2 regions of the Bacillus sp. 05T21 genome follow, and region 1 is predicted to be linked to the other one. Evidence: a T-box and tRNA genes for the amino acid it is inferred to sense, from the RefSeq annotation. Region 1 holds a T-box; the other holds one or more tRNA genes.

Region 1 (11,284 bases):
TTAGTGCTTCTGCTGTTCTTTCACCAATCATTAAGTTGTAGCTTTTCTTAATGTACTGAATGATTGAATCGTCCATATCATCACCAGCAACACGAACTGATTGACTTGTTACGATACCACCTAAAGAAATAATTGCAACTTCTGTTGTACCACCACCGATATCAACAACCATACTACCAGTCGGCTCCCAAACAGGTAAGTTTGCACCAATTGCTGCTGCAAATGGCTCTTCGATTGGATAAGCATCACGAGCACCAGCTTGACGAGTCGCATCGATTACTGCACGTCTTTCTACAGCTGTAATACCAGATGGTACACATACCATTACATATGGTTTACGTGAGAAGAATCCATTTGATTTTTGAGCTTGTTGAATGTAGTATTTCATCATTATTGCTGTTGTTTCGTAATCAGCAATTACACCATCTTTCATAGGGCGAAGTGCCACTACATTTCCTGGTGTACGACCAATCATTTGTTTTGCATCGCTACCTACCGCAACGATTTGTTTCGTATCAGTTTGTAATGCTACTACTGAAGGTTCACGTAAAACTACACCTTTCCCTTTCACATATACAAGCGTGTTCGCCGTTCCTAAGTCTATTCCAAGATCGCGAGTAAATCCACCAAATCCAAACATATCATTTATCTTCCCTTCTTATTTTCACGGACTCATTTTTCTTACTTTATATTTATAAAAACAGTACGTTTTTTTATATCTGCATCCTTTTTGTAGATAATTTTCTACAAAAAACTCATAAATCACATTATAAAACAAAATAAGTAAAAAGAATAGTCTTAAATATGACCTTTTTCCTTTAAACTCACGAATTTATGGTCACCTATTATGATATGATCAAGTACTTCAATTCCGATAATTCGACCACATTCTACTAATCGTTTTGTAACTTCAATATCTTCACGGCTCGGCGCCGGATCTCCTGAGGGATGGTTATGAAGACATATAATAGAGGCTGCTGCCCGACGGAACGCTTCTTTAAAAACTTCCCTTGGGTGCACAATCGACGTATTTAAACTTCCAATAAAAATAGTTTGCCTATGTATAACTTGATTTTTCGTATTCAAATATAAACAAACAAAATGCTCCTGTTGCAAAAAACGCATCTCTTCCATCATATAACTCGCACAATCTTCTGGACTTCGAATACTATATCTATTTTGACATTCTAAACGTACCATTCTTCTACCTAATTCAAAAGCAGCCATAAGCTGCGACGCCTTTGCAATCCCAACACCATGAATGCTCATCATCTCTTCTAACGTTGCATCCTTTAACATTCGTAAGCCGTCAAAATGATGTAGAATATTATCTGATAACGTTAACACCGTTTCTTCTTTAGAACCCGTTCTGAGTAAAACTGCAAGAAGTTCTCGATTCGATAAACTTCCTGCTCCTTCTAACAATAAACGCTCCCGTGGCTGTTCTTCTCTCACAACATCACGAATACCGTTCATCTCTCCACCCCTTTTTTTACGATTTCTCCTAAAGAAAACCCCATGCAATTTTACACATGGGTTACATCGCTATCAAACTGTTTTAATTCACGGACAAGACGTGCAATTGGCAAGCCAACTACACTGTAGTAGTCCCCTTGAATATGTTGAACAAAAATAGACCCTTTACCTTGAATTCCATAGCTTCCTGCCTTATCAAGTGGTTCCTTCGATGCAACGTATACGTCTATTTCTTCTTCTGTTAATCCCCAAAATGTTACTTCTGTACGTTCATAAAAAGTTACCGTTTTTTCTTTCGATATAATTGCAACACCTGTGTATACTTCGTGTGTTTTCCCTGATAATAATTGTAGCATTTCTTTCGCCTCAGCCCCATTAGACGGCTTTCCAAGAATACGCGAATCATATGTAACAATTGTATCTGCACCTAGTACAACTTGATTACTATGGTTTTCTGCCACAGCAGATGCTTTTTGCAAAGCAAGCGACATGACAATATCAGAAGGTGATGAATATGCACCAATCTTCTCTTCTACTTCACTAACAACGATGTCAAATGGCACATCTGCTAATTCAAGCAGTTCCTTCCTCCTCGGTGACCCTGAAGCTAAAATAATTTTCCTCATATTTTCTCCTTCCCTTCTCACATGAAGCAGAATAATTCAAATCAATCGTATCAAAGGAATAGTTTCCCCACAAATTCTAGAAATATCATTTTCTCTAAACAAAATAATAGTTCTTTTTAAATACGATTATATGCTGCCCATACAGAAAGCACTTTGTTCTAAATTCAAAAGAAAAGAAAGAAGTATATGTACTTCTTTCTTCGTCATTTCATTATCCTATTATTTCACTTTTTGTGAAACCATTTTTTCATACGAAAGTATACCATCAATAATAACTTGATTTAATTTAGCTACAGATTCCTTATCGCTCTTCCCTTCCTTAATCGTTTGCACCGCTATTGACGTATACGTATAAAGCTTCTTTGCATCTTCACGCTTCATACTCTTCCCTTCCTTTTCCATAGCTTTCCACTCTTTTTGAATCGCTTCTATATCTTTTGGATTACTTTTCCCACTAGTTTGTACGCTGGACACATATTTTGCTAAATGAGTATATAATGGCTGCACTTTCGCTAAAAACATTCCTACTTCTTTATCATTTTTGAGCAATGCTTTATCTGTAATATCCCAATTTTTTTTCAAAACTGAAACACCATCTTGCTTATACTGATCTATTAATTGATTAACAGCCTGTTCATCGCTCGTAATAGCAACAACTAACGCATACTTATCACCACTCGGTTTCAAAGTAGCCACGCCCCCATTACTTTTCCACTCTTCAATAGCAGCCTGTCCTTTTTCTTCAGAGGAATAAAGCCCTCCTTGAACAAAAAATAGTTTCATTGGGTCTAATGACGTTCCTACCTGTGCTTTTGGTTTTTCCTCTTTCGGTGTTGGTGTTTGTTCTGCCGTTCCACCCACCTTTTGTTCCTCATTACCTGCCTGCTTCGAAGCCGTTACCTTACCTTCTCCTGTCGTCCCTTGTCCAGTTAATAAATGAATCATACCCATCCCAAATGCAGTACCAATAATTATTGCAGTTGCAACGATTGCGATTATTGTATTGCTCCACTTCTTTCGATATTTTTCCATAGATACTGATTTCGCTTTTTGAAACGGAACGACATTTTTCGGTCTCTCACTTTCTGCTACCATCCAGTCAAACTCATCCTTCTTTTTTTCCTCATACTTCGCTTCTGTTCCATTTACTTTCACCGAGATCGTTCGTGATTGCTTGTCCATACATTCACACCTCACCTCTTGTCATTGTCCGCATCATATCATATTCATTCCACAAAAAAACGAGATATTTGTCAGAGGAATTCGTCAAATAACCCTATATTATTATCTTATATGTATGCATTTGACTTCATTTGTAGAACAAAAAACTAGATAGCAAAGACTATCTAGTTTTTCTCGCGAATATATTTTCTAACTTCGGAAATGAAATACAAAGAACCTGTTATGATAAAAACATCATGTTCTCCTATCATGTCAACCTTTGTATCAATTGCCTCTTTCCAATCTTCAAAAACTATTTTTGACTCTTGTTGTGAATACGATGCAAGCTTGTCAGCAGAAATGGCACGATCAAAGGCAAACGTCGTAAATATTATTTCATCAGCAACTTTTTCTAATTGCCCTACCATGTTATGTAACTGTTTGTCACCAAGAGCAGTAAATAAAACTATTACATTCTTCTTTTTATAATGTGCCTCTACTGTCTTTACAAGACTTTCAATACCTTCTGGATTATGAGCACCATCTATTATAATATCTGGATTACTTTGTAACTTTTCAAATCGACCAATCCAGTATGCTTCTTGTAAGCCAACTTTTATTTCCTCTTCATCAATTAAAAATGATAAATATGTTTTTAAATACATTACTGCCATAAGCGCTAGTGCTGCATTGCCTACTTGGTGAATACCTTTCATTGAAATCCGAACATTTTCAAACGAGGCAAATGGACAAGCAAAATCAAAGTGTTCCCCATCTTTATTAGAATGTTTATGTAGTGTTGTAAACTGTTTTCCAAGTTCATATAAGCTTGCATGATTTTCCTTAGCAACCTTTTGAATTACTTGCAATGCTTCTTCATTTTTCACACCAGTAATAACTGGAACACCAGACTTAATAATCCCTGCCTTTTCATATGCAATTTCTCCTAGTGTATTGCCTAAAATATGCATATGATCGTGACCGATATTCGTAATAATCGTGAGAACCGGATGAATAACATTTGTAGAATCAAATCTTCCCCCAAGCCCCGTTTCAAATAAAACGACATCACAGAAATTAACTTTACCGAAATAATAAATTGCCATTACTGTAATAATTTCAAACTCAGTCGCTTCTCCTAAATCCGTCTCATCTAATTTTTCAACGACTGGCTTTACCATATTTACAAGTTCTGCAATCTCTTCATCTGCAATCGGTATTCCGTTTACACTAATACGTTCATTGAATGTTTCTATGTAAGGCGATGTAAACGATCCTACTTTATATTTCGCACCTTCTAACATGTAGCGCATGTATGTTAAAGTTGAACCTTTTCCATTTGTGCCGGCTAGATGAACACATTTTATATGACGCTCTGGATTTCCGAGTTCTTCTAACATCCATTGCATTCTTTCTAGCCCTGGTTTTATCCCAAATTTCAATCGGCTATGAATCCAGTTTATCGCTTCTTCGTATGTATGTATCACGTGTGTTATTCCCCTTTCAAAAGACAACCTTCATACTTCTATTATACGCAAAGAAAAGAGACTCACCAATATAGTGAGTCTCTGAAAAACATTTTTATTTCTCAAGATCAGCTAGACGTTGACGAACCGCTTCGCGTTTTTCTAGATAATCTTGCTCTTTCGCACGCTCTCCGTCAATAACTTCTGCAGGAGCTTTCGCTACGAATCCTTGGTTTGAAAGTTTCTTCTGTACACGTTCTACTTCTTTACCAAACTTCTCAAGTTCTTTTTCAAGACGCGCTTTCTCTTCATCAAGATTGATAAGATCAGCTAACGGTAAGAATAACTCTGCACCTGATACGATTGCAGTCATCGCTTTTTCTGGCGCTTGTAAATCAATCTTAATTGTTAGTTCACTTGGGTTACAGAAACGCTCAATGTAAGAGCTGTTTTTCGTAAGCTGGGCTAGTACTGCCTCGTCTTTTGCTTTAATTTGCATTTGAACTTTTTTGCTCATTGGCGTATTTACTTCCGCACGGATGTTACGAACAGAGCGAATGATATCAACTAGAAGGTGCATTTCTGCTGCCGCTTCTTTATCTTGTAAATCTTCGCGAACTGTTGGCCATGCTGCTACTGTAATAGACTCGCCTTCATGCGGTAAATGCTGCCAAATTTTCTCTGTTACAAATGGCATGAATGGATGTAATAGACGCATTGTTTGGTCTAATACGTAAGCTAAAATCGAACGAGTTGTTTTCTTAGCTGCTTCATCTTCACCGTATAGTGGAAGTTTCGCCATCTCAATGTACCAGTCACAGAAATCATCCCAAATGAAGTTGTATAATGAACGACCAGCTTCACCGAACTCATATTTATCCATGTTACGTGTTACACTTTCGATTGTTTCGTTTAAGCGAGTTAAAATCCACTTATCTGCAACTGATTTTTCACCAGTTAAATCGATTTCTTCATACTTCATGTCATCCATGTTCATTAATACGAAACGTGATGCGTTCCAAATTTTATTAATGAAGTTCCAAGTAGATTCTACTTTTTCCATGCTGAAACGTAAATCTTGACCTGGTGCACTTCCTGTTGATAAGAAGTAACGCATCGCATCTGCACCGTACTTCTCGATAACATCCATCGGATCAATACCGTTACCAAGAGATTTACTCATTTTACGTCCTTGCTCATCACGAACTAAACCGTGAATTAATACATCTTTAAATGGACGCTCTCCTGTAAACTCTAAACCTTGGAAAATCATACGAGATACCCAGAAGAAGATGATGTCATAACCAGTTACTAAAGCATCTGTTGAATAGAACTTTTTAAAGTCTGCTGCATCTTCATTCGGCCAGCCAAGTGTTGAGAATGGCCATAATGCTGAACTGAACCATGTATCAAGCACGTCATTATCTTGATTCCAGTTTTCAAGATCTGCTGGCGCTTCTGTACCTACGTATACTTCACCAGTTTCTTTATGATACCAAGCTGGAATGCGGTGTCCCCACCATAATTGACGAGAAATACACCAGTCATGAATGTTTTCCATCCAGCGTAAGTATGTGTTTTCAAAACGCTCTGGTACGAACGTTACTTTTTCTTCTTCTTTTTGTTGAAGTTCTACCGCTTTTTCTGCAAGTGGAGCCATTTTTACGAACCATTGTGTTGATAAATAAGGCTCAACAACTGCACCGCTACGCTCACTATGACCTACTGAGTGCATATGAGGCTCGATTTCTACTAATACGCCAGCTTCTTGTAAGTCTTTCACTAACTCTTTACGGCATTCGAAACGATCCATACCGTTATACTTACCAGCTTTTTCGTTCATCGTTCCATCTTCGTTCATTACTAAAATACGTGGTAAGTCATGACGGTTACCTACTTCAAAGTCATTCGGGTCATGAGCTGGTGTAATTTTCACAACGCCTGTTCCGAAGTCTTTTTCTACGTATTCATCAGCAATAATCGGAATCTCTCGGCCTACGATTGGAAGTGTAACTGTTTTTCCGATTAAATGTTTGTAGCGATCATCTTCTGGATGAACTGCTACCGCTGTATCACCAAGCATTGTTTCTGGACGAGTAGTTGCAAGGCGAATGTGACCAGAACCGTCTGTTAACGGATAGTTCATATGGTAGAATGCACCTTGAACTTCTTTATGAATTACTTCAATATCAGAAAGAGCTGTGCGTGTTGCTGGATCCCAGTTGATGATATACTCACCGCGGTAAATTAAGCCTTTTTCATATAATTGAACGAATACTTTATTAACAGCGTTAGATAAACCTTCGTCTAATGTGAAGCGTTCACGAGAATAGTCTAGTCCTAAACCAACTTTCCCCCATTGTTGACGAATGTGAGAAGCGTATTCTTCTTTCCATTCCCAAGCTTTTTCAAGGAATTTCTCACGACCAAGATCGTAACGTGAAATACCTTCTTCACGAAGTTTCCCTTCTACTTTCGCTTGCGTTGCGATACCAGCATGGTCCATTCCTGGAAGCCATAATACATCGTAACCTTGCATACGCTTTGTACGAGTTAAAATATCTTGAAGCGTCGTATCCCAAGCGTGACCTAAGTGTAACTTACCAGTTACGTTCGGAGGTGGAATTACAATTGTATATGGTTGTTTCTTCTCATCTCCTGTTGCTTCGAAATATTTGCCTTCAAGCCACCACTTGTAAAGGCCTTCTTCAACGGACATATGATCATATTTAGTTGGTAAATTATTTTCCGTGTTTGACATTATTTTCCCTCCTTAAAATAAAAAATGCCCCTCATCCAAAAAAGGACGAGGGACATCGCGGTACCACCTTTATTTACAAACAAATTCAGAATTTGCTTATACTCTTAATTTGATAACGGACAAATCCGTCTTTTCCTAATAAGAATCATTCCGTTCAGAAAAGATGCTCCAGGGCTACCTTCTAACATAACTATCTAGAGAACCTCCCAGCCAATGGTTCCCCTCTCTGAAGACGTTTCATGTTATACTCTTCCCCTTCAATGCATTTATGTGATTGTTAATTATTATATACAATAGTGTAAAAAACGAAACCTTATTCGTCAAGATAAATTTGAAACTACGGCTTTTATCTCTTTATGGAACTAATAAAAAAAAGATAAGCAGGGTTCTCCCTACTTATCTTCTTTATCCGTTCCCTTGCTGGGCAGCTTGTAATTGCGAAAGGAAATATTCTGTATTACTAATGAGCCAATGCGATTGCTGCAGAATTTTCACCCCGCGAAGCTCATTTTCTTCATTACGACTCTTTCTTCTTTTCGTATACGACTGAATTTGCCGAATAAAATGCGACGGGTACGTCATATACGCAAACATAAGAAGCTGCTCCTCTTTCGTAAATGGGAAATTTTTTTGATACATTTGATACCATTCAAAGCGGTCGCTCCGCGCAATTGGATATGTGTTCAAAGACCTTGAATAAAAGCCGACGATATCCTGTACCGGTGTAGCAAACTGAGACTTTTCTAAACTAATAAAATAACCGTTTCGTTCATAATCAAATAAAAAGTGATTAAGTGATACATTTCCATGAACGAAAGTAGTACGTGTTTTTTCCTTTTCTTTCATTGCATCATGCCATTCACTTAATTGTTTCGTTGCGAACTCACGTGCTCTCATAACGTGGTGATAATACGTACAATATTGTAATTCAAATGGAGACATATACCACTTCGCTTCAGATTCTATAAGAAACTCTTCTAATATCTCGCCATCATTTTCCCAACGGTCGGATATATTTGTATAATGTTTTTCTAAATCTTCTTCTGTATAAGTCTCCTCTTTCACCGTTTTTTGATGCAACGTCCCGAGCGTTTGAAACATCTTATGGTATTGATCATTATCTTCGCCGTTTCCTTCCGCACGTTCTAACCAAGGCATTAAATAATAGCTATACGCCCCATCACTTAAAACATAATTCCCGTCCGTCGTGTGATAGATAGGTACATAATTCGAAAAACCTTTCTCCTTCAAATATTGAATATGGTGTAAAAAATTATTCCGCTCTAATTTTCTATCTTGTATTTTCTTTAACGCATACGGACCTTGATTCGTATAAATTTTCATTACACTTCCGTGCTCTTCCATATGCTGAGTGTCCAATCTATATTGCCTCACAATGGGTTCATAGCGATTTCGTAATTCAATATCCATACGAATAACCCTTTCTTATTCAAAACATAGCTTCTAGGAAAAGAAAAGAGGTGAGTGAAAAAACTCACTCACTTATTTCACTGTTGCTTTTGAAACAGGAATATATATAATTTGCCCTGTAGTTAAATATATATCTTCTGATTGATTTACACGATATAAGCTTTGTACAGTCGTTTCATAACGTTCTGCAACCGATTCAATTGTATCTCCTTCTTGTACGAAGTACATTCTTAACTTCGTAAATTCTTCTTCTGGTTCTTTCGTAAATAATTTCGTTAAATAAAGTGCATTTTCATCTCGCTGTGAATATGCTTCTTCCTCTGGCTCTTCCTGCTTTTTCGCTTTTTCTTTCTTGAAATTTTTCCGCCCGAATAATTCAAATTGTGGCGTCTTTTCTTGCTCCTCTTCACGCTCCACAAGTTCATGTTCTTCTAATGCCTCTTCTTCTATTTCTTGCTCTTTTCTTTCCTCTAGCTGAAACGGTTCAAATGCATAATCTTCCCATCCATCTGATTCTTTATAGACTGGTACCTCTTCGTGCAGCACAGGTCTACTTTCATCCTCTTCAGCTGAATCAGCTTCCAACTCAGCATACACCGTCTCTTCCTCTTCCTCTTCATCCTCGGTTCTTTCCTCATCACATAAGCCTGTAATAGATATATCCGCTAATAGTTGTAAGCAACCATTTTCCTTTAATTCATAATCAAATTCCTCGATTGATACATATAATTCTTCAATTACTTTCACTCGATTTCTTGGAATTGATATTTCGAGCGGAAAGGAATGGACAAGCTCATTAACCCCGTCTCCCCTTGTTTCTACATAATCAATTGCCTTTGCTGGTGATAGCTCTCTTAATGAATAAGCTGAATCATCTTGCCTTGCAACGTACTCTCCCGTTAAATCTAATTGCCCCCTCACGATAACTTCATGATCGAGCTCCTCTATCTCAACGTCTGGATCTAACGAAATTGACAAAAGTTCTTCGACTTCCTGTCCCTTCTGGAACCAAACAGATTCTTTTAATGAAAATCGTAATGAATGATCTGTTGCCACTTCTTTTCCCCCTCCCAAACTATATGTCATTACAGATTTATGTTCCCTAAGGCTACTTTATGAATAAAAAAAATCGCTCCCCTAATGGAAAGCGATTTTCTCTAAGAAATTATGCTTTTAATTTTGACATTGCAATTTCGGCCGCTGCAATTGTCGCCTCAATATCTGCATCACTATGTGCTGTCGATAAGAATAAACCTTCAAATTGAGAAGGTGGTAAAAATACACCTTGTTCTACCATTTCACGATAGTAAGCTGCAAAGAATTCTAAGTTTGAAGATTTTGCTGCATCATAATTAGTAACTTGCTCATCCGTAAAGAAAATACCAATCATAGAACCTGCACGATTAATGTGATGCGGGATATTATGCTTTTCAGCTGCCTTACGTAGTCCAGCCTCTAATATTTCTGCTTTACGCTCAAATTCCACATATGATTCTGGCGTTAACTGCACTAACGTTTCATAACCTGCTGTCATTGCAAGTGGATTACCCGATAATGTTCCAGCTTGGTAAATCGGTCCACTTGGTGCAACTTGACGCATAATCTCTGCCTTCCCACCGTATGCTCCTACCGGCAAGCCACCACCGATTACTTTACCTAAACAAGTTAAGTCAGGAGTTACACCGTAATAACCTTGTCCACAATTATAAGCAACACGGAATCCTGTCATTACTTCATCAAAAATAAGTAGTGCACCGTTTTGCTCTGTCACTTCACGAAGTCCTTCTAAAAACCCTGGTTGCGGGGGAACAACACCCATATTCCCTGCCACTGGTTCTACAATTATACAAGCGATATCATCACCGAATTGTTCGAAAGCATATTTTACACTTTCTAAATCGTTATACGCTACTGTAATCGTATTTTTCGCTACACCTTCTGGTACACCAGGGCTATCTGGTAAACCTAGCGTTGCTACACCCGAACCTGCTTTAATCAATAAAGAATCACCATGACCGTGATAACAACCAATGAATTTCAAAATTTTGTTACGTCCAGTGTAACCACGAGCTAAACGTAGTGCACTCATTGTCGCCTCTGTTCCAGAGTTAACCATACGCACAATCTCAATTGATGGTACACGCTCAATAACAAGCTGCGCTAATTTATTTTCAATTTCTGTTGGTGCACCAAAGCTTGTTCCTTTTTCAGCAACAGCTTTTAAAGCCTCAACAACACGATCATTCGCATGACCATGAATTAAAGGTCCCCACGATAATACGTAATCGATGTATTCATTCCCATCGATATCATATACTTTAGAGCCTTTTCCGCGCTCCATAAACAGCGGATTCATACCAACA
Region 2 (11,284 bases), on a different contig from region 1:
ATAAAACAAATGAGATAACGTTGCTAATAATCTTCCAAACGAATTTCATCATCTCTCTCCCTCTCTGTTGTTTTATATCATTTTGAAATTAATAACGCTCTAATTGTTCTTTAACAAGAACATAAACAAATAATATAACGAACAAATAAGAAATGCAAGGTGAAAATTTACAATTATTAGTTAAATCACTTTTGAAATGCATGCAAAAAAGACCGTGACAAAATCTCATCACGGTCTACTAGCAATTTATTTTTCTTCTGATTTCATCCCTTGGTTATTTCGGCGCAGCACTACATATAAAATCGCTCCAAATAATACAATCGCACCGATCCCAACACTTATCACTTTCACATTCGATACCTTTACTTCAGGTGCAACTGTATCTTTTTTAGGCATCGCAAAAGTAACATCTTCTTTTGAAAGAACATTTATCGTCGCAATTGTTTGATTATTCTTCGTAATATCAACTGCACCAACTATCTCACCACGATGGATTCCCTTATGATACAAAGAGTCTTTATCTAATGAAGCGGCTCGAAAAATAGTTTTCACATTTTTCCCTTCATCTTTCTTAAGCATAAGCTCAGCACTTTTTTCTAACTCAGAATCAACATCTTTATTTAAATATGTTGTCTTTTGATGCCAACTATGTTTATCTAGCACCGTTTGTTTCGTAAATTGCCCAAAAGAATATTCCGCCATCTGCTTTAAATCCTCATAGATTTCAGGTCTTTGAGAAGCCATTACTACATTTATAATACGATTTCCATCTTTCTCATTTAATAAAACGAGCGTATTGCGCGCTTCATTCGTAAATCCTGTCTTACCACCAATGCTATATGGATTTTCAAAATAAGTAGACTTATTAAAAATAGAAACTGTTTGCGAAGATGTCATAACCGTCGTTCTTTTCGTATTCATCGCTTGTAAAATTTCAGGATACTTTTGCACACCTCTCGTAATCATGGCCATATCATATGGCGTCGTATAATGATTTGGATCATGCAATCCATTTGGCGTTACAAAATGGCTATCTTTAGCCCCTAATTGCTTCGCCTTTTCATTCATCATATTAGCGAAATTTTCAACACTTCCTCCAATACGCTCCGCAATCGCATACGACACATCATTCGCACTTAGCACCATTAAAATCATAAGCGCAGTATTTCTATTCACCGTCTCACCAGGTTGAAACTCAATTTGATAATTACTCTTCTCCTGATCTAATGCTAATTGCGAAAATGTAAATTGATCCTCTGGCTTCGTATGCTCCATAAGTAAAATTGCCGTTAACACTTTCGTTATACTAGCCGGAAACGCACGATGATGTGCATTTTTGTCATACAACACATCCCCTGTTTTCGCATCAATCGTAGCTGCAAACTGACTAAAAACATTCGGCCCTTCCGCTGGTGGTGGTGCCACTTGCTCCGGATTCACTCCAACATTCGTCTCAGCATATAACGTCATAGGTGTCAAAAAAAATAAACAAATAACCATAATAAAAGCCGGAATTTCCTTAAAATTAACCATATGACTCTCCCTTTTCACTTTACTTTCACACTCTATAAAATGACTCTACCAATCTATATGTAATTTGTATTAAATTGGAAGAATATTCACTGTTTTTCACTATATCATATTTTTACGATGAATAACATAAATATACAATAAAAAATAAGAAGGAATTACTCTTTCTTATCCTTCTCATCAATCAACGAATCTATTAACTTTTGTCCAGCTTCCTCGGCCGTAATCTCATCCGTCATCCCCATAAATGACCACCCTTTAGAATCGACCCACTCAACGAACTCTTGCAAAAACTCATCATGCGTCACATCCACATCAAGAATCGAACCATCAATCGAAATCGTTCTATTTCTAGACACACGCATCTTGAACGTTTTTCTTACCATTACAATTATTCTCCCTCTACTCCTGAATAGTTATAAATATCTTGTACTTCTTTTATACATGATTTCTTGAAAATTGTAAAAAGGATATATTGGCCAATTTGCATATTAAAAATGAAAATCTCTTATTATATAACCCTCACACTACATTCATTTAGTCATAAATTACGGAATACATCCATATAAAAAAACAAACCAACTTACATTATATCACACCAAACACACTTGACTTTAGTACAATGAAATCGAATATATTAGAAAATACCTTAAAATGAGGAGGAACTCCATGGCGCGTTGTACGTATTGTAAAACGAAGTGGAAAATAAAAGATGTATGGTCAATACTCGTGACATTTGAAAAAGATTGTCCGTATTGTTTCGGAAGACAATATCTATCAAAGAAAACATTGAACGCTATGCCAGAACTTATAAGCTTACCTTTACACTTCTTATTCCCTTTTCTTGTTGATTTAAGCGATAAAGGTCCTTTGGATTGGTATCGGAAATCATAATATAACCGGTTTATTCAAAATCCACTTTCAATTAAATGCTCTTCTTATATATTCCTTAATACACTACTAGCCTGATTCCAAATACTTTACCTTTAAAAGATTACCACAAAAATATTGTAAAATTTCAGTTAATTATATATAATTGCTTTAGCATAATTATTAAAGATGCTATTAGATAAGCATTTTTGAAGATCCCGTAGCTCAGCAGGGAGAGCGCCACCTTGACAGGGTGGAGGTCGTGAGTTCGAGCCTCTCCGGGGTCATAAAAAAAGACACGATATCAACCTACTAGGTGATATCGTGTCTTTTTTTATCCAAGGCACTTCTTATAAAAACTAAAAATCTTACCAGTTAATTACTTCCCACCAAACATCTTCTCCAAAGACTTCGCATTGGCAAATAATACTTCTTTCAAGTTATCATCAGCAACGATTTTATAGTCGCCATCTTTGTTTTTCTTTAAGTTCAATGTAACTTCGCGAGTTGCCATTGCTGCATCTTTATCCGCTAAGTTTTTGACGATAGTTGATGTCATTGTTTTTTCGATTGCTTTTTCAGATTGTTCTTTGTCTTCGCTAAAAGCACTAGCGAAGGCCATTGGCATAACTTCTCCCACTGCTTTTGTTACAGCAACGGATAGATCAGCAGATGTAATTTTCACTTTCACTTCTGCTTTGTCATCCTTTTTCGATACTTCTTCTGGCTTTTCAAATTTAAAGTTTTTCGTAATTGCACTCAGCATTGCTTTTGCCTCAGCATCATCTGTTTTTTCATTTAGTTTATTAAATTCCTTGTCACTCTCAACAAATGTACGAGCCTTTTCTACATCACCTTTTTGTATCGCTGTTAAAAATTCTTCTGTAGTATCTTTCGGATTTGCACACCCTGCTAAAACACCTACTGTTAATCCTACTACCATCATTAACAGCAATAATTTCTGTATCTTTTTCACGTTCATTCTCCTCTTATCTTTTCTAGTAAGTCAGCATTATACAATAGTATGAAACTGACATTACAAACATTTTTTAGTATAGCATTTATATGATTTGTTTTCTATTCTTTCCCAAAAGATAAAGAGCCTTGTAGTATTTCTACAAAGCTCTTTATCTTTCAATCCGTATCCGTAGCACAAATTAACCACATTTTATGCTCCTTACTATCCAATACCATCCAAGTATTATCCCATGCAACATCGTAAAACCATTCTGTCCAAGGGCTGTGGTTTTCGAACACTGTAATATCTTCATATCGATCTTGGAACATGTATTGGCATACATTGTTCGCTAATTGCTTCGCCATTACTGGTCTCTCCGAAAAGCCTTTATATGCTCCTCCTCTTATAATTTGAAATGCGATACTCCCATCAAGCATTACCGCGCTATTATATTCAAATTGAAACTTATATTTTTCTGATGTATGTATTTTTAATTCCTCTAAGTTATTGATTATATCTAAAGAGTTGAAGACTTTTTTGAAAAAGTGCTCGTATCTGTCTATTTCATAAGGTATTTCTTTGAAAAAATTTTCGTTATGTACTTTAAAGCAGCTTATTACTGCTCCACCATTTAAGTTTTGTTTCTTAAATGTATTTATAAGCTGCTCAATAGATAAATCATTCGTTTCTATTTTTTCAAAAGTTCCTGCTTTCCATCTCATAACGCTCACTACTCTCTATTAAAAATTTGTTTCTTCATTATTATAGTACTTACTTTAACATCGGCCTCGCTACTCTATATTCTTCACTCTTAGGTTCTTTTACGAGTATAGGTGGCCTTTCATCCTCTTCTTCTAAAATCATCTCAAATACTTCTGTTTTTTCTTGTAATATGTTGGCTTCACTATCTTTAGTAGGCTTTTTGCTTGTTTCAATTTTCTTTGTTACTTCGCCAAGTTTTTGCCCGATTTCTTCTACTTTAGCAGGTTCATTCGTAACGTAGCATTCCTGGCCCTCCCATACTAATATAGGTGGAACTTGTTCTCATTTGTTACATATTATATAAGTAATACTAGCTATAAGTAGTAGACATGTTAATAAAAAGAAGATAGCTTTTTTATTCATATACTATTCTCCTTATCTATCATTTTATTGGATTATATAATACAAGATATAGATAGCAAATGGATTTTATGGTGATTTTTAGTTTTATTTTCAAAAAGAAAAACCTTACAAAAGTAAGGTTCCATTTTTAAATTCTATAGTGACTGATTTATTAAAACGATCATTACGATAATCGCTATAAACATAACAACTAAGCAGCCGATCATTTTATAAAATCCTCGTTTCGTTAACGTTCCGCCTTGAACGTCTTTACGAATAAATAAGAATACCGCTAAAAATAATACAAGCCCCATGCCAAAAGCGTACATCATTTGCATATGTTAATCTTCCTTTCTCTTTTACATCTTAATATCTTTTCGATAAAACAACAAACGATATAAAAACTGTACTCATCGTGAGTGCCATAAGTATGTTCAATAGTTCAGTAGCAGATAGTGTAAGTATTTTTAAGTTTAAGCCGATAGAGAAAAGAAGATAATATGCGGTTAGTGCAAAAAAGGTCACGAACATCCCTTTATAACGAATAAGCTTCATTCGCTCGTCTTTTTCTTTAAATTGTGGGTGCAAGTAACTTAGGCAGAAACTCATAATCATCATCCCAAGCAATGGATAAGTTATAGCTGGCGGTGCAGAATGCGTCATTATACCTGTTAATATCATAAATCCACTCATAAATAGAAAAATAATCCCCATAATTACAAAGTACTTTTGTGAATAATTCATCCTTTCTCCTCCTCTTCTTTTCCCTCATAAATAAATACATGTTCTATCGTTGTCTGAAATGTTTTTGCAATTTCAAATGCTAACGGAAGTGACGGATCGTATTTCCCTTTTTCAATTGAGATAATGGTTTGTCTGGAAACTCCAAGTTTCTCAGCCAATTTTTCTTGAGATAGTCCAAGTTTTTTTCGATATTCGACCATTTTATTTTCCAAGGAAATTTCTCCCTCCTTCCTTATACCGAGTATATACGTCAAGGAAACTTTACGTCAAGGTTCCTTTACATTCATTTCGTTTATTTTTCATTCTATTTATATAGAAGAAACTTTTTCAAATTCAGCACGTCTATTTTGAAATGAAACATGGAACAATGTATATAGCCGTTACTATATCTCCTCTCCGTTTTTATGAAAATTTAATATCTCCATATTTGTTTTATCCTTTTAAAATGTTTCATTCTGCTCTTTATCGGGTGAAATGCGCTATTGTTTTTACGTTGTTTTTCGCCATATTTATAGAAACTAACGGTTTATGAAGCATTTTTTATGTATAGCCACTTTTTTTGTAGAAATCCTTCATTTTCCTTTCGATATTTAACACTATCGAGATAAAGTTTATGGTAAATTCATAATTTTTTATTTTTTATACTATATTCCGTTGTATTGTTGTATAATATCAATGAAAGCGCTTATTATTCCAATATACATAATTCGAACTAAACTTTATCGAAACATTCTGATAGTTATACTTATATTTAAATGCAACAATTATAGTTATTAATGTAGGTATACCAAATATATCCACCCCATTTTCCCGTGAAATTACTTTATAACATGAAAGATTAACTTGGGTGATAAGTTATTGTGAATGTTTTTTTACAAAACAGATAAGTAATAGTGTTTGGTATTATGTAAATTATTGTAATAACATAAGAGTAAAGAAAAACATTTACATTGATTATTGGTTCATCAATTATTGAAAAGAGCAAAATGCACCTTTTTGTATGGAAAAAGGATTATATGCATTGGGAGGTTTAAACAAATGACGAGGAAGAATACAACGACAAACCCTTGGGCCAAGTTCCATGGTCCGAACCTTGGTTATGTTATTGAACAGTATGATCTTTACGTAACTGGAGCAGGTTCTGTTGATCCGGAATTACAAGAGCTTTTTGAAATTTTTGGAGCTCCTTCGTTTCAAGATGATGTCGTAACAGGGGACAACACAGCAACACATTTTTCTCCTCAAAACACAGGGAACATTGAAAAGATTCTTAAAGTCGTTCAACTTGTTGAACAGATTCGTTCTTTCGGGCATACATTGGCTCACATTAATCCGATGGAAGATGCTGCAAACGGACAATCTCTTATCGAGAAAACAATGAACGAACTGAGCGATGCTGACTTGAAAGCGATTCCAGCAAAAACAGTATGGCAAGATGCACCAGAGGGTATTCACACTGCACTTGATGTAATTCATAGATTAAAAGACGTTTATACAAAATCTTTAGCTTATGAATTCTCACATATACAAGATAGTGAAGAACGCGCGTGGTTGCATCAAATGGTGGAATCAAATTCATTGCGTCAACCATTATCAAATAAAAAACGAACTGCTCTTTTAAAACGTTTAACTGCTGTTGAAGGTTTCGAGCAATTCTTGCATAAAACATTCGTTGGTCAAAAACGTTTCTCAATAGAGGGCGTTGATATGCTTGTACCTGTACTAGATGAAATTGTTTCAGAAGGTGCTAAAGGCGGCGTTGAAGATGTCATGATTGGTATGGCTCACCGTGGTCGTCTAAGCGTACTCGCTCACGTATTAGAAAAGCCATATAATCACATGTTTGCAGAATTCAAACATGCAAAAATAGAAGGTGCAGTGGCAAATGCTGGCTGGACTGGCGACGTGAAATACCATTTAGGTAGAGAACAAGTCGTTGGTAATGAAGAAGTTAGCACTCGTGTTACATTAGCAAATAATCCGAGTCATCTTGAGTTCGTTAACCCTGTTGTTGAAGGTTTCGCACGCGCAGCTCAAGAGAATCGTAAAAAATCTGGTCTTCCAGAACAAGATACTACAAAATCATTCGTAATTTTAGTTCATGGTGATGCTGCATTCCCTGGTCAAGGTGTTGTGTCTGAGACACTCAACTTAAGTAGATTGAATGCGTACCAAACTGGCGGAACTATTCATGTTATCGCAAATAATGCAGTCGGCTTTACGACTGATAGCTATGATTCTCGTTCTACTAAATATTCAAGCGACCTTGCAAAAGGTTTCGATATTCCGATTGTTCACGTAAATGCTGATGATCCGGAAGCTTGTCTTGCTGCTGCAAACCTTGCGATCCAATATCGTACGCTATTCAAAAAGGACTTCTTAATCGATTTAATCGGTTACCGCCGATATGGTCATAACGAAATGGATGATCCAGCAGTTACACAACCACAAGTGTACAAAAAAATTAAAAATCACCCAACTGTAAGAGCAATTTATGCAGATCAATTACAATCTGCTGGCGTTCTGAATGCAGATGAGGTTGAAACAATTACTCAGTTTATACAAGAGGAATTAAAGGCTGAATACGCACAAGTGCCACCAGCTGATACGAGTGCTGCAACAATTCACGTTAAAGTTCCAGAGGTTGTTGCAAAAGGAATCCAGCCGATTGACACTGGTGTTTCAATTGAATCACTTCGTGCAATTAATGAAGGACTATTATCTTGGCCTGAAGGCTTTAACGTATATCCAAAAGTGAAGAAAATTCTTGAGCGCCGTAAAGATGCTCTTGAAGAGAACGGTAAAATTGAATGGGCACTTGCTGAATCGTTAGCATTCGCTTCTATTTTGCAAGAAGGTACGCCAATTCGTTTAACTGGTCAAGATTCACAGCGTGGTACATTCGCGCACCGTCATATCGTATTACACGATACTGATACAAACGAAACATATTCACCATTACACCGTTTACCGAACATTAACGCATCATTCTCTGTTCATAACAGTCCGTTATCAGAAGCTGCTGTTGTTGGTTACGAATATGGTTACAACGTATTTGCTCCAGAAACTCTTGTGATGTGGGAAGCTCAATACGGTGACTTCTCAAATACTGCGCAAGCATTATTTGATCAATATGTTTCAGCAGGAAGAGCAAAATGGGGTCAAAAATCTGGTTTAGTTCTTCTATTACCACACGGTTATGAAGGTCAAGGGCCAGAACACTCTAGTGCACGTCCAGAGCGTTTCTTACAATTAGCTGCTGAGAACAACTGGACAGTTGCAAACTTAACGAGCGCGGCACAATACTTCCATATTTTACGTCGTCAAGCATCTATCTTAGGAACAGAAGCTGTTCGACCGTTAGTGCTTATGACGCCAAAGAGTTTATTACGTCATCCACTTACGCTTTCAACTGCTAGTCAGTTAAGCGAAGGACGTTTCCAACCTGCTTTAGAACAAGAAAACCTTGGTACAAAGCCAAATAAAGTAAAACGTCTTGTTTTAAGTACAGGTAAAATGGCAATTGACTTAGCAGCAGAAATCGAAAGTGGTAAGCATGAGTACAGCCTAGATGAAGTTCATATGGTTCGTATCGAGCAGTTGTACCCATTCCCTGCTGAAAAAGTTCAATCTATGATTAAACGCTTTAAAAACTTAGAAGAAATCATTTGGGTTCAAGAAGAACCTCGTAATATGGGCGCATGGCATTACATGGCTCCAATTCTGTTCGAACTAGCTGGGGATAAAGTGAAAACAGGTTACATTGGACGCCCGGATCGTTCTAGCCCATCTGGTGGCGATCCATTCGCTCACAAAGCTGAGCAAGAATTAATCGTTGCACACGCTTTAGATGTGAAGTACAACTTCCGTCAAGATAAACAAGAAATTGAAGTTTTCAGCAACTGAAAGTAACAATGAGTTTTTCAGGCTTGGCTGTGGCAGATAGTCTGCCACAGCCAGGCTAACAAATGGAGATTACCGAAGATTAAAGAAGACAAAACACACCGTTAGGCAAATAAGGGGAGGACATTTAAAATGATCGAAATTAAAGTACCTGAGCTTGCAGAATCTATTTCAGAAGGAACTATTTCACAATGGCTTATCAACGTAGGCGACAAAGTTGAGAAAGGTGGCAGCGTTGTTGAGCTTGAGACTGACAAAGTCAATGTAGAAATCATTGCAGAGGATTCAGGTATTGTATCGAAGTTACTAGGCGAACCTGGGGATACAGTTGAAGTTGGCGCTACTATCGCAATTTTAGATGCAAACGGCGCAGGAGTTGCAGTAAGTACACCAGCACCACCTGCTGAGCAACCAAAACAAGAAACTACTGAAGCACCTAAAGCAGCAGCTCCAAGTGCTGAACAAAATAAAGCGTTACAAGGTTTACCAAATACAAATCGTCCTATCGCATCACCAGCTGCTCGCAAAATGGCTCGTGAATTAGGAATCGACTTAAACGACGTACGCAGCACAGATCCACTTGGACGTGTGAGACCACATGACGTACAAGCTCACGCTGCAGCGCCAAAAGAAGCACCAGCTGCTCCAAAAAGTCCAGCTCCTGCTCCAGTTGCAAAAACTGAATTCGAAAAACCAGTTGAGCGTGTGAAAATGTCCCGCCGCCGTCAAACAATTGCAAAACGTCTTGTAGAAGTTCAACAAACATCTGCAATGTTAACTACATTTAACGAAGTTGATATGAGTGCAATCATGGAATTACGTAAAGAACGCAAAGATGCTTTCGAGAAAAAACATGATGTACGTCTTGGCTTTATGTCATTCTTCACAAAAGCAGTTGTTGCAGCATTAAAACAGTTCCCATTATTAAATGCTGAAATTCAAGGCGATGAGCTTATCATTAAAAAATTCTATGATATCGGTATTGCAGTAGCAGCTCCAGATGGATTAGTTGTTCCAGTTGTACGCGATGCTAACCAATTGAACTTCGCTGAAATTGAAAGCGAGATTCGTAATTTAGGTCTGAAAGCACGCGATAATAAACTTTCATTAAAAGAGCTACAAGGTGGTACATTTACAATTACAAATGGTGGCGTGTTCGGTTCTCTAATGTCAACACCAATCCTAAATAGTCCACAAGTAGGTATTCTAGGGATGCATAAAATCCAAGTACGTCCAGTTGCGATCGATAACGAGCGTATGGAAAACCGTCCAATGATGTACCTTGCACTATCTTACGATCACCGTATTGTTGATGGTAAAGAAGCAGTTAGCTTCCTTGTTGCTGTTAAAGATATGCTTGAAGATCCAAAATCATTATTATTAGAAGGTTGATAGATTATTAATCTATTAAAGGCTGTAGAATGAATCATTCTACAGCCTTTTTTCATTATGTTCATATGGGACAAATCACACTACATAGACTAACAATGTATGCCTAAAACGTAAGGGGGATAAACATGAATAACCTTCCAGTTCATGCAAAACTTAAAGCAAATAAGGATACTTTCTTCCTCCCCGATTCAAACGGGGGTGTTTACTTTCGAAATAACTCCAGTTCATTCCGTATGGATGGTGATGGAATTTATGACTGGATTGAGAAATTAATGCCTATGTTTAACGGTAATCATTCTTTGACAGAAATAACCGATGGTCTCCCTCTCCCCTATCAAAATCGTGTATTTGAAATTGGAGAGATTTTATATGAAAATGGTTTCATTCGTGATGTAAGCCAAGATGCTCCCCACGAATTAAACAGTGCATTACTCGACAGATATGCTTCGCAAATTGAGTTTTTAGAAGCTGATTCCCATTCAGGCGCTTTAAAATTCGAAAGGTACCGCGCAGCAAATGTGCTTATAATTGGTTCTGGCGATATGCTTACTTCCCTAGTTTCTTCTTTATTAGAATCTGGTTTACCTACATTCCATTATCTTGTTACAGATCGTGCTGAAACAAACTACGATCGAATTCATGAACTAAGCGAACGTGCATATGCAAATGATGACAATGTACTTATTCAAGAAATAGATATTACAATTGATCGCCCTTTACATGAAGTATTCGAGCCTTTCGACTGGATTTTATACGTTTCCCAAAATGGAGATATTGAAAGTT

Evidence for each region. The T-box of region 1 lies ahead of AC1DKZ_RS04080 (valine--tRNA ligase). A T-box ahead of a tRNA ligase gene usually reads a tRNA of that ligase, here a tRNA-Val.
Region 2: it encodes a tRNA-Val, which carries the amino acid that the T-box ahead of AC1DKZ_RS04080 (valine--tRNA ligase) is inferred to sense. The anticodon was not compared.

Annotation. Positions count from the first base shown of each region.
Region 1 covers NZ_JBFTMD010000001.1:762,919-774,202, forward strand. The annotation lists gene mreB (cell shape-determining protein MreB) at 1-640, opposite strand, end outside; gene radC (DNA repair protein RadC) at 799-1,476, opposite strand; gene AC1DKZ_RS04065 (Maf family protein) at 1,527-2,102, opposite strand; gene AC1DKZ_RS04070 (hypothetical protein) at 2,322-3,284, opposite strand; gene AC1DKZ_RS04075 (bifunctional folylpolyglutamate synthase/dihydrofolate synthase) at 3,449-4,750, opposite strand; gene AC1DKZ_RS04080 (valine--tRNA ligase) at 4,845-7,490, opposite strand; T-box leader at 7,529-7,760, opposite strand; gene ysxE (spore coat protein YsxE) at 7,896-8,921, opposite strand; gene spoVID (stage VI sporulation protein D) at 8,994-9,977, opposite strand; gene hemL (glutamate-1-semialdehyde 2,1-aminomutase) at 10,087-11,284, opposite strand, start outside.
Region 2 covers NZ_JBFTMD010000002.1:377,115-388,398, forward strand. The annotation lists gene sipW (signal peptidase I SipW) at 1-49, opposite strand, end outside; gene AC1DKZ_RS06890 (D-alanyl-D-alanine carboxypeptidase family protein) at 247-1,533, opposite strand; gene AC1DKZ_RS06895 (hypothetical protein) at 1,689-1,916, opposite strand; gene AC1DKZ_RS06900 (hypothetical protein) at 2,200-2,424, shown strand; tRNA gene AC1DKZ_RS06905 (tRNA-Val) at 2,615-2,687, shown strand; gene AC1DKZ_RS06910 (hypothetical protein) at 2,780-3,376, opposite strand; gene AC1DKZ_RS06915 (hypothetical protein) at 3,535-4,080, opposite strand; partial or broken gene AC1DKZ_RS06920 (hypothetical protein) at 4,130-4,483, opposite strand; gene AC1DKZ_RS06925 (DUF3976 domain-containing protein) at 4,618-4,800, opposite strand; gene AC1DKZ_RS06930 (hypothetical protein) at 4,829-5,206, opposite strand; gene AC1DKZ_RS06935 (helix-turn-helix transcriptional regulator) at 5,203-5,418, opposite strand; gene odhA (2-oxoglutarate dehydrogenase E1 component) at 6,245-9,112, shown strand; gene odhB (2-oxoglutarate dehydrogenase complex dihydrolipoyllysine-residue succinyltransferase) at 9,242-10,501, shown strand; gene AC1DKZ_RS06950 (putative thiazole-containing bacteriocin maturation protein) at 10,627-11,284, shown strand, end outside.